Regions from separate parts of the Herbaspirillum sp. GW821-FHT09A12 genome, predicted to be linked through region 2. Evidence: predicted binding sites of a transcription regulator. Region 2 holds the regulator's gene; the other holds the start of a gene.
The links. The regulator LexA, encoded in region 2, represses DNA repair genes until DNA is damaged. The targets are predictions, from matches to a motif close to ACTGTATNNNNATACAGT.

Region 1 (8,359 bases), on a different contig from region 2:
CGGTGCGCTCCGCCACGCGAAACAGCATGTCCTTGATGACGCCCGGACAGGCGTCGGCATCAACCCAGATCTGCATGGAGAAACCCTGCTGCGAAAGCGGCGGTGTGAGGCCTTGGCGCTGTATTCAAACGAAGGAGACGGTCAACCCCGGCAGGGTAACACCGGAAAACGCCGTGACCCAGGTCTGGCCCGGTTCGATCGGCAGGGCATCGGTCCAGGTGCCGGTGGTGATGATCTCGCCGGCCTGCAATTGGCGGAACTGCGACTGCTTCTGCAGCAGCTGGTGCAGGTGCCACAGGGCGTGCAAGGGGCTGTCCATCTCGTCGTTGCAAAAGCCCGCAGCGCGCAGCACGCTGGCGGACTCGGTGTTGCACGACAGCGAGACGGTGGCGCCGGCCAGGATCTGCGGCAGGTGGTGGCGCGTGCCGAACGACAGCACATGCGGCTCGCCGATGATCAGCGTGCCGTGCAGGCCGAAGGCGGCGATCGAGTCGGCCACCGTGAACTCCCAGTTGGCGTAGGGGCACACCACGATCTCGAAACCGTGCGCCATCCATTCCAGGCAGTCGGCCAGCTCGTCCAGCGTGGCGTCGGGCGCCGGCGTCTTGCCCAGCTTGAACACGATCTCGGGTTCGATGCGCGGCTGCACCGCGCCGGCCAGCGATTGCGTGCCGTGGTTGTCTTCGGCGAAGCGCACGGTGGTGTCGAACACCGGCGCCCAGATCGGCGTGCGGGTGTCGTCGGTGACGCCGTAGCGCGACCAGGACTTGCGCACCGAAAACCCGATCTTGCGCCCGACCGGCTGCTCGCCTTGCGCCACGCGGATGTTGCGGATGCTGTAGGCGATGTCGTAGGCGTCCTCGAGCGAGAGCGGCTCGTTCTTGGAGATCAGGGGGATTTGCTTCGAGTTGGCCCGCGCATCGAGCAGTTGATGCGCATAGCGGCTTGCTTGGCTCGACATTAGCATGACAGGCTCACATCGAAAGATAGTGAATAGCTATCCATTGTCAATGACGATTAGTTTTTGCACAAGTAAAAACTCGCCTTTGCAGTCTTTCAGGCAAAAATTTCACACGATTGGAATATTTCACGTAAGGCGTTCTTTCCGCCAGTGCAACAATCCATCGTCATGGCTTGTCTCGGACGCAAACCGGCGGCATGCCTGCACCGGCTCAGCCGCCCCACAGGTCGCCGTTGGGGCTGGTGCGCGGCGCGGCCACGCCGAAATGCTGGTAGGCCGCCGGGGTGGCGATGCGTCCGCGCGGGGTGCGCTGCAGGTAGCCCTGCTGGATCAGGTAGGGTTCCAGCACGTCCTCGATGGTGTCGCGCTCTTCGCCGATGGCGGCCGCCAGGTTGTCCAGCCCGACCGGGCCGCCGCTGAACTTGAACAGCACCGCTTCGAGCAGCTTGCGGTCCATCAGGTCGAAACCGACCGGGTCGACGTCCAGCATCACCAGCGCCGCATCGGCCATCGCGCGCGTGATCTCGCCGCGGCCCTTGACCTCGGCGTAGTCGCGCACGCGGCGCAACAGACGGTTGGCGATGCGCGGGGTGCCGCGGCTGCGCTTGGCGATTTCCAGCGCGCCGTCCTCGACGATGGGGGCGTTCAACAATCCGGCGCTGCGCGTGACGATGCGCGCCAGTTCGGGCGGGGTATAGAACTCCAGCCGGGCGACGATGCCGAAGCGGTCGCGCAGCGGATTGGTCAGCATGCCGGCGCGGGTGGTGGCGCCGACCAATGTGAACGGCTGCAGGTCGAGGCGCACCGAGCGCGCCGCCGGGCCTTCGCCGATCATGATGTCGATCTGGTAATCCTCCAGCGCCGGGTAGAGGATTTCCTCCACCACCGGCGACAGGCGGTGGATCTCATCGATGAACAGGACATCGTTGGCTTCGAGGTTGGTCAGGAGCGCCGCCAGGTCGCCAGCGCGTTCCAGCACCGGGCCGGAAGTCTGGCGCAGGTTCACGCCCATCTCGCGCGCGATGATGTGCGCCATGGTGGTCTTGCCCAAACCCGGCGGGCCGAACAGCAAGGTGTGGTCGAGCGCCTCGCCGCGCCCGCGCGCGGCCGCGATGAAAATCTCCAGCTGGCCGCGCACCTTTTCCTGGCCGACGTATTCGTCGAGCTGCTTGGGGCGCAAGGCGCGCTCGATAGCCTCCTCGTTGGCCGAAGCCGGGGTGGCGGCGATGATGCGCTGTTCGGAAAAATCGTCGGTCTGGATGCTCATGCGGTAATCCTATCCCTCTCCATCAGGCCTTGGACAAGGCCTTGAGCGCGTGCTTGATGCCGTCGGACACGCTGGCGTCCTTGGGTACCTGCTTCAGCGCCAGCGTCGCTTCCTTGTCGGAATAGCCCAGCGCCAGGAGCGCGTTGAGGATATCGGCCGAGGCATCGGAATGCGCGGCGCCGCCGGCCGCGCCGAGATCGGCGCCGAGCTTGCCCTTCAACTCGAGCAGCAGGCGCTCGGCGGTCTTCTTGCCGATGCCGGGCACCCGGGTCAGGCGCCCCGCTTCCTGCAGCGTCACCGCCTGCGCCAGGTCGGCTACCGACATGCCCGACAGGATCGCCAGCGCGGTACGCGCGCCGACGCCTGAAATCTTGATCAGCTCCTTGAAGGTGTTGCGCTCCTCGGCGGTGCCGAACCCGAACAGGATGTGCGCATCCTCGCGGATGGCGAGGTGGGTCAGCAACACCACCTTGTCGCCCAGTCCGGGCAGGTTGTAGAAGGTGCTCATCGGCACCGCGACCTCATAGCCGACGCCATTGCAGTCGACCAGCAGATTCGGGGGATTTTTTTCGAACAGGGTTCCGGAGAGGCGACCGATCATGGCATGGATGTGTTGGGCGTTGGTATCAACGATAAGCCGGAATGATACAGTACTGTTTGGATAAACAGTATCCCGCATCACCCGGCGACACCCGCCGCATTACATATAAAAAGGACAAGCATGGCAGGCAGCAGCTTCTTCGCACTGATCGACGATATCGCCTCGGTATTGGATGACGTTTCCGCAATGACCAAGGTCGCGGCCAGGAAAACCGCCGGCGTGCTGGGCGACGACCTCGCCCTGAACGCCCAGCAGGTGGCGGGGGTCAAGGCCGAGCGCGAACTGCCGGTGGTGTGGGCGGTGGCCCTGGGTTCGCTCAAGAACAAGGCGATCCTGGTGCCGGCGGCGCTGGCCATCAGCGCCTTCATCCCGTGGGCGGTAACGCCGCTGCTGATGCTGGGCGGCGCCTTCCTGTGCTTCGAAGGTTTCGAAAAGCTGGCGCACAAATACCTGCCGCACGGAGCCGGCGAACAACACCATGAGAGCGCCGGCGCTCCCGCCGAGATCGATCCCGCGGCCTATGAACAGGACAAGATCAAGGGCGCCGTACGCACCGACTTCATCCTCTCGGCCGAAATCATCGCCATCACCCTGGGCACCGTCGCCGGCGCGCCGTTGCAGCAGCAGGTGACGGTGCTGGTCGGCATCGCGCTGATCATGACGGTGGGGGTGTACGGCATCGTCGCCGCTATCGTGAAACTCGACGATGGCGGGCTCTACCTGCTGCGCACGGCCGGCGCCGGCACGCTCGGCCGCATCAAGCAAAAACTGGGGCGCGCCATCCTGGCGGCGGCCCCGGCCATGATGCGCAGCCTGTCGGTGATCGGCACCGTGGCCATGTTCATGGTGGGCGGCGGCATCCTGACGCACGGCTTGCCGTTCGCCCACCACGGCATCGCAGCGGCAGCCGCGGCCATCGCCGGCGTACCGGTCGTTGGTGGCGTGCTGGCGGCGCTGGCGCCGTCGGTACTCGATGCCGTGTTCGGCGTCGTCGCGGGCGGCGTGGTGTTGCTGGCGGTAGAGGCGGTCAAGCGCATGCTCGCCCTGGCAAGAAAATCGCAGCAATAAGGCCGGCGCACCGTCGTCATCCTATCCGCATGGCGGTGGCGACAGCAGCGGGAGCCTCAGCCCACCAGCCGTCCGCCGCGCATGCGCAAGCCCTTCTTCGCCAGCCCCGGCGCCAGCGTACCCAGGCTGGCCAGCACATCGCCGCCGTGCGCATGGCAGATCGCCACGCCCAGCGCATCGGCGGCGTCGGTGCCGGGCAGGCCCGGCAACTGCAGCAGCCGCGCCACCATTTCCTGCACCTGCGCCTTTTGCGCCCGGCCATGGCCGGCCACGGCTTGCTTGACCTGCAACGCGGTGTATTCGGCCACCGCCAGGTCGGCGCCGACCAGCGCGCAGATCGCCGCCCCGCGCGCCTGCCCCAGCAGCAAGGTGGATTGCGGGTTGACGTTGACGAACACCTTTTCGATCGCCGCGCAGTCGGGCGCATAAGCGCGCACCACTTCGGAAACGCTGTTGAGGATCACCTTGAGCCGCTGCGGCAGGTCGCCGTCGGGCGTCTTGATGGTGCCCGAGGCGATATAGGAAAGCTTGTTGCCCTGCTTGCGGATCACGCCGAAACCGGTGGTGCGCAAACCAGGGTCGATACCGAGAATTTTCATGAACCCGAACGTTGAGATGACTGCCGGGGCAGACAAGGCCTGATGATAATCGATCCTGAGCGGCCCTGAGCGGCCCTAATCGGCCTTCACTACCTCGACTACCTTCCACTCGGTGCCTTGTGACTCATACACGGTAAACACCGGATTATTCAAATTCCCCTCCCGATCGAACTCAATGGGGCCGGTCAGTCCCTTGAACTTTTCCTTGTGCAAGGTCTCCGCCAGCTTCTGCGGATCGAGGGAATTAGCGGACTTGATGGCCTCGCCCAGTATCTGCACCGCATCGTAAGCGCGCAACGCGCTGACATCGATGTAGGATCCCTGGAAATTCGCGAGATAGGCTTTTTCAAAGGACTTCCACTTGGCAATCTTGTCCCTGGGCTGGTCCGACTCCAGCGACAGGATATTGCCGACGTCATTGACCCGGCTCAGCACATTCTGGTTGTTCATTCCATTCATCGCATTCAGGAAGCGGGTGGTCAACCCCAGGCGCTTGGCGCTGACGATCATGTTGGCGGCCTGCAAATGCGTGCCGCCCCAGAAAATCGCATCGGCTTTGCGCTCCTTGATCTCCGTCAGCGCCTGGTTGAAGTCGGAAGTCTTGTCGCTCACGGAATAATGGCCGGCAATCATGCCGCCGGCGGTTTTGAAGCCATCGCTGAACTGGCTTGCCATGGCCATGCCGGACGGCGTTTTGTCATCGATGACGGCAATGCGGCGCAGCTTCAAATCGCGGTAGGCGTATTTTCCGAAGAGGATGCCGCCCTGCTCGCTGTGACCGAACATGCGAAATACGTTGTCATACCCGAGCTGCGTGAATTGGCGATTGGTCGCCCCGACCGACAGCTGGGGAATATGCTCCGCCTGGAAAATATCGGCGGTCGCAATGCATACCGTCGAACTGTGGCAGATCGCGGCCACGATTTTCCTCTTCAACAAATATTGCGCGGCCAATCTGCCGGTATTGGCGTTGAAACGGTCATCTTGCACCAGCAGCTGGAAATTGACCTTGACGTTGTTGACCTTGATGCCTTTCTGGTTCAGCTCGTCGATTGCCAGCTGTGCGCCATTGACCATGCTGACGCCGCGCTCCTGGTTGGAACCGCTTTGCGGCGCCAAAAATCCGATGGACACCGTGATTTCTTCCGCATGGCCCGGGACGGGGGCAATGCCGGTTCCGAAAGCAAACAACAGCAGGAACGCGCGCCAGAATCCGGCGCGCATGAGGCGAAATGACCAGGCCATCAAACTCCTCCCAAGGATAAAAAATCGCAGGTCATTATCCATCGAAAAGAACAAGATGACGCGCTGGCGGCACCTCAACGTACGCAAAACAACAGCGTCCGCTCCTCCGCTCGGGCCGCGCAAACATCCTGCCGGCAATTTGCGGCATCGCACACGCGGACATCCTCACGCATCCTCACGGCGTGGCCGCCTTCAGCGCCTGCGCCTGGCGCACCCATTGCTGCACCGAGGGACGTTGCCATTGACGCTTGGCGTACTGCTGCAACGCCGGCGGCAACGGGTCGCCATGCAGCGCCAGGCGGTTGAGCATCAGCGCCAGGTCGGTGTCGGCGATGCACCATTCGCCAAACAGGTTGTCCTTGCCGGCCAACAGCGTTTGCGCGGCCGCCGCGAGCTTGTCGGCCGCCGCCTTGGCCGCCGCCGACAAGGGCGCGAAACCCTCGCCATAGAACAGCACTTCGGTCGGCCGCTCCTGGCGTATCGGCATCAGGTCGCTGCGCAGCCAGGCCTGCACTTCGCGCGCCTTGGCCCGCTGGCGGACATCGGCCGGATACACCGCGCGGTGCGCCGGCGCGGGAAAGCGTTCTTCCAGGTATTCGGCAATCGCGGTCGACTCGGCTAAGTGAAACTCACCGTCCGACAAGGTCGGCACACGCCGCGTCAGCGACACGCTGGCGTAGCCGGCGCCCTGGTTCTGGCGCGCGGCCAGGTCGATCGCCAGCAACTCGAACGGCAAGCCCTTCTCGGTCAGGGTGACGAAGGCCGACATGGCGTAAGGGCTGATGAACTGGGCGTCGACGTAAAGCTGCAATTGCGGTGTGTTCAAGCGGTTTCTCCCTGATTGTCCGGCCTTGCTCGGATGTAGTCCGGATCCATCGACACATTAAAACAAAACGCCCGGCAGCGCCGGGCGTTTTTGATGTCATTGCCGCCGGCTGATCAGTGGCGGAAGTGGCGCGTGCCGGTCAGCAGCATCACCACGCCGCGCTCATTGGCGGCGTCGATCACTTCCTGGTCGCGCATGGAGCCGCCCGGGTGGATCACGCAGGTCGCGCCGGCATCCACCACCACGTCCAGGCCATCGCGGAACGGGAAGAAGGCGTCCGAGGCCACGGCCGAACCGGCCAGGCTCAGGCCGGCATTTTGCGCCTTGATCGAGGCGATGCGCGCGGAGTCGATGCGGCTCATCTGGCCGGCGCCTACGCCCAGGGTCATGCCGTTGCCGCAGAATACGATGGCGTTGGACTTGACGAACTTGGCCACGCGCCAGGCGAACATCAGGTCCTGCAATTGCTGCGGGGTCGGCTGCAGCTTGCTGACTACCTTCACTTCCGACGGCAGCACGTTCTTGGCGTCGGGCGACTGCACCAGCAGGCCGCCGCCGACGCGCTTGAAGTCGTAGGCATTCAAGCCGCTTGTTCCTTTATCCAACGGGATTTCCAGCAAGCGCACATTCTGCTTGGCGGCGAAGACCTTCCTGGCCTCATCCGAGAACGTCGGCGCGATCAGCACTTCGACGAACTGCTTGGCCACCGCTTCGGCCGCCGCGCCGTCCAGCGCACGGTTGAAGGCGATGATGCCGCCGAAGGCCGAGGTCGGGTCGGTCTGCAGGGCCTTGCTGTACGACTCCAGCGGGTTGGCGCCGACCGCCACGCCGCAGGGGTTGGCGTGCTTGATGATGACGCAGGCGGCCGTTTCAGCGGCGTCGAAGGTCTTCACGCATTCCCAGGCGGCGTCGGCGTCGGCGATGTTGTTGAACGACAGTTCCTTGCCTTGCAGCTGGGTGTAGTTGGCCAGCGCGCCGTCGATCTTCTTGACGTCGCGGTAGAACGCCGCGCTCTGGTGCGGATTCTCGCCGTAACGCATGTCCTGCACTTTTTCAAAGTGCAGGTTCAGGGTGTCCGGATAGGCGCTGCGGGTGGCGTGCTGCTTGTCCTGGCCCAGCGAGGTGAAATAGTTGGTGATGGCGCCGTCGTATTGCGCGGTGTGGGCGAACACCTTCTTGGCCAGCGCGAAACGTTTCTCGTATGGCAGATCGCCGCTGGCCTGCAGGTCGGCCAGCACGCCGTCGTAGTCGCTCGGGTCGCAGATCACCACCACGTCCTTGTGGTTCTTGGCCGAGGAACGCAGCATGGCCGGGCCGCCGATGTCGATGTTCTCGATCGCGTCTTCCAGCGAGCACTCTTCCTTGGCCACGGTCTGCTGGAACGGGTACAGGTTCACCACCACCATGTCGATGGTCGGGATGGCGTGCTGTTCCAGCGCGGCCATATGCTCGGGGAAATCGCGGCGCGCCAGGATGCCGCCGTGCACCTTGGGATGCAGCGTCTTGACGCGGCCATCCAGCATTTCCGGGAAACCGGTGTAGTCGGCCACTTCGGTGACCTTCAGGCCGTTGTCGGCCAGCAGCTTGGCGGTGCCGCCGGTGGACAGGATATTGACGCCCATGGCGGACAGCGCGCGCGCGAATTCGAGCACGCCTGCCTTGTCGGATACGGAAATGAGTGCTTGTTTGATCATGGTAGGCAAGACTGGAAAAGGAAGATGGGAACCTGAAAACCGTTGAAGAAATAAGTTGAATCAGTTGGGCCAGGCCGGCGCACGCGGCGCCGGCCTGC
Region 2 (8,359 bases):
ATGCCCAGGAATGACAGTCGGATACTGCCGATCGGCCCGTTACGCTGCTTGCCGATGATGATTTCCGCCGTTCCCTTGTCGGGCGAGTCCGGATTGTAAACCTCATCCCGGTAAATGAACAAAATCACGTCGGCATCCTGCTCGATGGCGCCGGATTCGCGCAAGTCGGACATCACGGGACGCTTGTTGGGGCGTTGCTCCAGCGAGCGGTTCAGCTGCGACAGCGCGATCACCGGGCAATTGAGCTCCTTGGCCAGGCCCTTCAGGCTACGCGAGATTTCCGAGATTTCCGAAGCGCGGTTCTCCGAGGAACTGCCGCCGTTGCCGGACATCAGTTGCAGGTAGTCGATGATGATCAGGCCCAGCTTGCCGCACTGGCGCGCCAGGCGACGCGAGCGCGCGCGCAATTCGATCGGGCTCAGGGCCGGCGTTTCGTCGATGTAGAACTGCGCATCATTCATCTTCTGGATGGCGTGCGTCAGGCGGGGCCAGTCTTCGTCCAGCAAACGGCCGGTACGCAGGCGGTGCTGGTCCAGGCGACCGACCGAGCCCAGCATACGCATGGCCAGCTGGGCGCCGCCCATTTCCATCGAGAACACCGCCACCGGCAGGCCGCTGTCGATGGCAACGTTTTCGCCGATGTTAATCGAAAATGCCGTCTTGCCCATGGAAGGACGTCCCGCGACGATGATCAGGTCGCCCGGCTGCAGGCCGGAGGTCATCTTGTCGAGGTCGATGAAGCCGGTCGGCACCCCGGTGATGTCGCTGGAATTGTCGCGGTTGTACAGTTCATCGATGCGCTCGACCACCTGCGTCAGCAAGGGCTGGATTTCCATGAAACCCTGCGAGCCGCGCGAACCTTCTTCGGCGATGGCGAAAATCTTGGACTCGGCCTCGTCCAGCATCTGCTTGACGTCCTTGCCCTGCGGATTGAAGGCGTTGCCGGAAATCTCGTCGGCCACCGTGATGAGCTTGCGCAGGATGCCGCGGTCGCGCACGATCTCGGCGTAGCGACGGATATTGGCGGCTGACGGCGTGTTCTGCGCCAGTGCGTTGAGATAGACCAGGCCGCCCACTTCTTCAGCCTTGCCGCTGGTGGACAAGGCTTCGTAGACGGTAATGACGTCAGCCGGCTTGGTGCTGTTGATCAGCTTGACGATATGTTCGAAGATGATGCGGTGGTCGTAACGGTAGAAGTCGTCAGCGCTGACGAAATCGGCGATACGGTCCCACGCCGCGTTGTCCAGCAGCAAACCGCCGAGCACCGATTGTTCGGACTCGATGGAGTGTGGCGGCACGCGTAGCGAATCGACCTCGGGATCAGAGGAATCTCTGGGGCCGCGGAACGATGGAAAGGAGTCTTTCTTGGCGCGGGATGATTCTTTCATGGCGCGCATTATAACCTGCTATGGGTGTTGGCCGTTTCAGGCTGGAGGCAAATCGCAGCCCACATCTTGCGTGCTCATTTCCGTTTGCCGGGCTTGACCGCGCCGGCCTCGGGATACGGCCGGCAAGGCTTCCGTTCCGATGTCGGGCGGCAATAAAAAAGCCAGGCGAACCCGGCTTTCTTATTGCAAATTGAATTGCAGCGAATGCAATGCTTACGCTTGCTCGCCCTTGACGTTGATGGTCACATCGACCACCACGTCGGTGTGCAGGGCAACTGCAACCGGGTGCTCGCCAACGGTCTTCAACGGACCATTGGGCAGGCGAACCAGCGACTTTTCCACTGCAAAGCCTTGCTTGCCCAGCGCTTCGGCGATGTCGAAGTTGGTGACCGAACCGAACAGACGGCCATCGACGCCCGCCTTTTGCGAGATTTCGATGGTGGCGCCGTTGAGCTTTTCGCCTTGGGCTTGGGCAGCTGCCAGCTTTTCAGCGGCGGCCTTTTCCAGGTCGGCGCGCTTGGCTTCGAATTCAGCGATGGCTGCATCGGTAGCGCGGCGGGCCTTGCGTTGCGGGATCAGGAAGTTGCGCGCGAAACCGTCCTTGACGCGCACGACATCGCCCAGACCACCGAGATTAACGATTTTTTCCAACAGAATGACTTGCATGTTTTTCTCCTATTTCTCGGCGGCGATTATGCGTTGTGCAGATCGGTGTACGGCAGCAGGGCCAGGTAACGAGCACGCTTGATCGCGGTGTCGACCTGACGCTGGTAGTGGGCCTTGGTGCCGGTCAGGCGTGCCGGCATGATCTTGCCGTTTTCCTGAACGAAGTCCTTCAGGGTGTCCACGTCCTTGTAATCGACCTGTTCAACGCCAGCGGCGGTGAAACGGCAAAATTTCTTGCGCTTGAACAGCGGGTTTTGCTGTTGGCGCTTGTTTTTCAGTTTGCTTTTATCGAACTTTTTACCGAATGCCATGGTTTGGCTCCTGTATCTAAATTGGGTAATGTCTGTGTCGGATCAACCGACGGGATCAAAATCAACGATGTGAAACACGACGCTCTTGCTGTTGCGATTCCTGCGGGCCAGAAAACCGGTGAATTGGAACATGGCTCCCAGCGTCGCCTTGTTGAGTCGACCGGAGATTTCCCCGACGGCCATGGCCGCAATGTCGAACTCCACCAGGCGCTTGATCCCCGCTTCCATCTGCTCCGACTGGTGCTGCAACCTGGCAGTCACAATCGGGATACCGGCCGGCGTATAACGCAACACATCACGTTCGGCCAGGCTGGCGATGACTTGAAGCTGGTTCACTCTCCGCTACGAATCGCCGCGCAATCAGGCGGCCGGTGCTTCGGTGCGGCTCTTGGCTGCGTCTTCCTTTTGCACTGCCTTCAGGATCGGGGAAGGACCGGTTTCGGCCTTCTTCATCTTGACGGTCAGGTGGCGCAGGACGGCATCGTTGAACTTGAAGCCGGTTTCGATTTCGGCCAGCGTTTCGCTGTCGACTTCGATGTTCAGGCAGACGTAGTGCGCCTTGGCCAGTTTCTGGATCTGGTAGGCCAGTTGACGACGGCCCCAATCTTCGACACGGTGCACCTGGCCGCCGCGAGTGGTGACGATGCCCTTGTAACGCTCGATCATCGCAGGCACTTGCTCGCTTTGGTCCGGGTGGACGATAAATACGATTTCATAATGACGCATGTAGACTCCTTTTGGACTATTGACAAAACGCCCACCCCGGCGTCAAGACGAGTGTGGGAAGAGGAAAGCCGGCAATCATACAAGATATCCGGCCAAACAGCAATCCTGGCGAGCTTGTGCGAGGCCTGGCGGCGACAGTTCGGCCCACCGCATCCGGCGACGGGGAATCGCCCCTCTGCCTCGCTTCTATTTATATATGGATGGAGGATGGGCAATATCCGTTGCGCCGCCGCATGTTGCCGTTGACACAAAGATGGCAACTGTATAAAAATACAGACTGTTCATACAAACAGCCTTCCTTTACAGAAAGGCACTCCACATGCTCAAGCTCACCGCGCGCCAGGAACAGATCCTCAACCTGATCAAGAACGCCATTGAAAACACCGGCTTCCCCCCGACGCGCGCCGAGATTGCCTCGGAACTGGGCTTTCGCTCCGCCAATGCGGCCGAAGAGCATTTGCAGGCGCTGGCCCGCAAGGGCGCCATTGAAATCTCCCCTGGCACCTCCCGCGGCATCCGGCTGCGGGAGCCAGGGATCGCTGCCGGCCTGCCAGGCAACCGCCAGATGGCGCTGCCCCACCCGGCCCTGATGCAATTGAGCCTGCCGCTGGTCGGCCGCGTCGCGGCCGGCTCGCCCATCCTCGCGCAAGAGCATGTGGAAAAAACCTACCAGGTAGATCCCGCCCTGTTTTCGGGCAAACCCGACTACCTGCTGAAGGTGCGCGGCATGTCCATGCGCGACGCCGGCATCCTCGACGGCGACCTGCTGGCGGTCAAAAAGACCGAGCAGGCGCGCAACGGCCAGATTGTCGTTGCCCGCCTGGCGGACGACGTCACCGTCAAGCGCTACCAGAAATCCGGCACCACCATTACGCTGCTGCCGGAAAATCCGGACTTCCAACCCATCGTCATCCACCAGGATGAGCAAGACTTCGCCCTCGAAGGGCTCGCAGTAGGGTTGCTGCGTAGCTGGTAAGCCATTCATCCCCGCTGCCCGCCCATCGCCATCGCTTCGTTTTGCGTGCCGCATCAGCTCGGCAAAACGAAGCTTGAGTCTGAGCAAAAACGCCCTGTTTCGCTTTCTGTTCGCACTTTCATCCAGCCGCGTAGCCACATATCATGCCTAGCTGTCGCATTCCCCCTTCGTCTTCGCGAACGGTACTGATCCATCTAGCAAGGAAATTTGATGTCTACGCGCAAGGGCAAATCAAAAGCCTCCCCACCACCATCGAAATATCAGTTGCAAGATCTGCTTGACGTTCGCGCCAGCCTTGATCTGCTTGAAGCGCGCAAGCTTGCCGAAGCCCGGCAACAGTGCGATGCGGTGCTCAAGCGCGCCCCCAATCTGATCTTTGCCCACAATGCCCGTGGCTTGATTGCCGTACAGGAATACGATTACGCGCTGGGCGAAAAATGGCTGAGAAAGGCCATGGAGGGCGATCCAGGCAACGCGGAATACGCCACCAGCCTGGCAAATTGCGTCCTCAGGCAGGAGCGCGTCGATGAGGCGATCAAGCTGTTCGAACGCGCCATCGCCTGCGACCATGACAATCGCGAGGCCCGCATCGGCCTGGCCAACGCCCTGCATGAAAAGAACGACCCCGAGGCGACAATCGCCTATTTTGAAGATGCAGTCGCGCGCGAGCCCGGCGCGCCGGGCCCGCTGAGCCACCTGGGACGGGCCCTGATTGACGCCAAGCGCTTGAACGAAGCAGTATCGACGATCATGAAGTCGCTCGAGCTGCAGATCAGCTTCGCCCCCGCGCATACCGCACTGGGTGAAGCCTTCTATGCCATGAACATGTACAAGGAAGCCGTTGAGTCGCACAAGACCTCCTTGCTGCTGGACTCCACGGACACCTATGCGCATTACAAGATCGCGGATGCCTACCTGAAGCTCGACGAGGTCGACAAGGCGCATGAACATTACCGGCGCGTCATCGAACTGATACCCAACGATGCCAACAGTTATGCCAAATTGGCCGTCAGCCTTGCAAACACACAGGATCGCGTCGACGAGGCGCTGGCCTTGTTCAACAAGGCGCTCACACTCGATCCGAGCCACGCCCTGACTTACAACAACATCGGCGCCATCATGCATGACCATGGCCGCCGCGAAGAAGCCATCCCGTATTTCAGGAAGGCGCTGGAACTCAAGCCGAATTACTCGACCGCCATGCACAACCTGGCACTGAGCCAGCTCTTGCAAGGCAACCTGAAAGAAGGCTGGGCCAACCATGAAAGCCGCCTGGTCACGCGCGAACGGGCCGACGTCTATCGCGTGGTGCACAAGCTGTTCAAGATCATCCCCAAATGGGATGGCCTCGCCCCGCTCAAGGGCAAGCGCATCTTCTTGATGCACGAACAAGGCTTTGGCGACAGCATCCAGTTCCTGCGGTATGCCAAGCTGGTCCAGGAACTGGGGGCAGAGGTCGCCGTACACGTCAAGAATCCCCTGTATCGCCTGTTCCAGAGCTATTCGCCGGACATCATGCTGGTGCGCGAGAGCGACCCGATCCCCCGCTGCGATTACGCCTACATGCTGATGAGCCTGCCCCATGCATTAGGCACCGATACCATCGACGACATCCCCGTCCTGCCCTCCTATTTGTCGGCCGAAGCGAGCAGCAAGGCCATCTGGCAAGACAAGATCGAAAAACTGTCCAAACCGGGAAATCTGCGCGTCGGTTTTGTCTGGGGCGGCAACCCGGAGCACGGCAACGACCGCCGCCGTTCCATCCCGCTGACCCAGCTGCTGCCCCTGTTCAATCTTCCGGGCATCGACTATTTTTCGTTGCAAAAAGGCAAACCCACGGCGGACTTGAACAACCTGCCACCCGGACTCCCTGTATTCAATCTGGGCGACGACTGCGCGGATTTTGCCGATACGGCGGCCGCCATCGCCAATCTCGACGTCGTCATCAGTGTCGACACATCGGTCGTGCACCTGGCCGGCGCCCTCGGCGGCCCCACTTGGGTGATGCTGCCGCATACGCCTGACTGGCGCTGGCTGCTCGAGCGCGACGACTGCGTGTGGTACCCGAACACCCGACTCTTCCGCCAGCCGGATGAAGGCAACTGGGAGGCGGTCATTGCCAACATGGCAACCAAACTCACCGCCATGCGCAATCGCTAAAGAACCCTTGGCGCGCAAAACGAGAGCCGGATCGATATTTTTTGCGCGTCGCCCCGCCTTGAAAAAGGGGACATCAGACCCTGCATTGATTCATGCCAGGGTGTTTTCAGGGTGTTCGAAAAAACACCCTGAAAACACCCTAAAAATGCAAATCTGGAAACAAAAGGGCATTCGCCCTCCCCTTGACGCAGATTTTTTGCCATCCCATCTTCCCGCTGTGCAATTAAACCTAAAGTTTTGGACGGAGACGCCGAAAAGGGATTTGCTTGGTTACTTTTTAAGCACGCAGTTTTAGTTCGGAAAGCCCTGAAAAGATTTTTTGCGAATAGCCCTAAACTTTTTCCAAGGCTGCCCGATAACGCATACAACAGAGGTTGAAACGCCTGGGACTCATGGGTAGAAGACCAAAGTTAAGCACTGAAACTCGGATCATCGGTCTCAAATCTTAGGAGAATTAGCATGGCATCAATCATCAACACCAATATTCCGTCGCTCAATACGCAACGCAATCTGAGTGCGTCGCAGGCGTCGCTGAATACCTCGATCCAACGTCTGTCCTCCGGCCTGCGCGTCAACAGCGCCAAGGACGATGCCGCCGGCCTGGCAATTGCCGACCGCATGAACGCCCAGGTCAAGGGCCTGGCAGTGGCTCAACGTAACGCCAACGACGGTATCTCGATGGCCCAGACCGCTGAAGGCGCTCTGTCCACCGTGACCGACAACCTGCAACGTATGCGTGAACTGGCCGTGCAAGCAGCCAACGGCACCAACGGCGCCCAGGACCGCAAGACCCTGAACGACGAATACACGCAACTGTCGCAAGAAGTCTTCCGCGTGCTGAACGGCACCTCCTTCAACGGCCAGAACCTGTTCACCGGCGTCGGCCAAGGCGCTTCGGCCGGTATCGGCTCCGATTCCAACAGCGTTTCGTCTTCGCTGACCCTGTCGTTCCAAGTCGGCGCCAACGTCGTTGACAACAAGCTGAACGACCAGATCACCATCACCCTGGATGACCTGTCGAACAACGGCACCATCGCCAGCGTGATCGGCACCAGCGCCAAGGGCCTGATCGGCCTGGGCGACACCAGCGGCGTGAGCACCGCCCAAGCTACCTATACCTCGGCCAAGGCTGCCCTGGACAACCTGTTCGCCACCGGCTCGACCCTGACCGCTGACGCACTGGCCTCTTCGGCTGTGACCCTGCAAGCTTCCATCGACAGCGCCAAGCTGAGCCTGGATGCCGCAGTTGCCGCTCCGAGCGCGCAAAGCGATGCGCAAAACGCGATCAAGAACCTGGACAAGGCGATCAACCTGGTTTCGTCCAAGCGTGCGGAATTCGGTGCGGTGCAGAACCGTTTCACCGCGGTTATCAATAACTTGCAAGTGTCGAGCGAGAACATCACCGCGTCGCGCAGCCGTATCATGGATACCGACTATGCGGCCGAAACGTCGAACTTGAGCCGCGCGCAGATTCTGCAACAAGCCGGTACCGCAATGCTGTCGCAAGCGAACTCCTCGCCACAGTCGGTTCTCTCGCTGTTGAAATAAGCCTGAGAGCTAGGTAGGATGGCGTGCGGAGGATAGATAATATTCTCCGCACGTTCCTTTAAGGAAGGGAGTAACACCATGTCGATCGCCCCACTTAATATAACAACTGCAGGCGACTCGGGTACCGCATACGCGCTGCCGCAGACTGCCGCCAAGCCAGATCCAGTGGTATCTACCGTAGCTCCGGCCGCGGCCCCGGAAGCCCGCCGCGCAGCTGAAAGCGACGTCAATGATGCAGTCGGCAAGCTGAATGATTTCGCCGCCGCCAACGCATCGGCCTTGAACTTCTCAAAAGATGAGGACACCGGCAAAACGATTATCAAGGTTGTCGATACGGCGACCGATACCGTTATTCGCCAGATCCCCAGCGAAGAAGCGATTGCAATTGCCAAATCGATTGATAAGATGCAAGGCTTGCTGATCAACCACAAGGTTTGAGTCTGGTACGAACTGCAGTGGCATGTTTGTTTCATGCACCACAGTTCATAACGGATTCGAGTATTTATTTTGCACAGCGTCAACCCATTGCACCGACGCCGTACTTGAGAGCCAACAATCGTCACTCTTGACTGCGCCGTAGCCTG

Region 1: ruvA (Holliday junction branch migration protein RuvA) is a predicted target of LexA. The motif match lies at 2,881-2,898, and genes of this name have one in related genera.

What each region holds. Positions count from the first base shown of each region.
Region 1 is NZ_JBWKPR010000001.1:337,221-345,579, reverse strand. Features, by position in the region: gene AC07N6_RS01550 (YaiI/YqxD family protein) at 1-76, opposite strand, end outside; gene AC07N6_RS01545 (2-keto-4-pentenoate hydratase) at 125-967, opposite strand; gene ruvB (Holliday junction branch migration DNA helicase RuvB) at 1,173-2,228, opposite strand; gene ruvA (Holliday junction branch migration protein RuvA) at 2,251-2,829, opposite strand; gene AC07N6_RS01530 (DUF808 domain-containing protein) at 2,950-3,897, shown strand; gene ruvC (crossover junction endodeoxyribonuclease RuvC) at 3,954-4,496, opposite strand; gene AC07N6_RS01520 (branched-chain amino acid ABC transporter substrate-binding protein) at 4,572-5,864, opposite strand; gene yfcF (glutathione transferase) at 5,917-6,567, opposite strand; gene purH (bifunctional phosphoribosylaminoimidazolecarboxamide formyltransferase/IMP cyclohydrolase) at 6,681-8,261, opposite strand.
Region 2 is NZ_JBWKPR010000002.1:964,097-972,455, forward strand. Features, by position in the region: gene AC07N6_RS09430 (replicative DNA helicase) at 1-1,397, opposite strand, end outside; gene rplI (50S ribosomal protein L9) at 1,602-2,054, opposite strand; gene rpsR (30S ribosomal protein S18) at 2,081-2,365, opposite strand; gene priB (primosomal replication protein N) at 2,408-2,701, opposite strand; gene rpsF (30S ribosomal protein S6) at 2,726-3,091, opposite strand; gene lexA (transcriptional repressor LexA) at 3,411-4,067, shown strand; gene AC07N6_RS09460 (tetratricopeptide repeat protein) at 4,332-6,227, shown strand; gene AC07N6_RS09465 (flagellin N-terminal helical domain-containing protein) at 6,687-7,775, shown strand; gene AC07N6_RS09470 (flagellar protein FlaG) at 7,854-8,213, shown strand.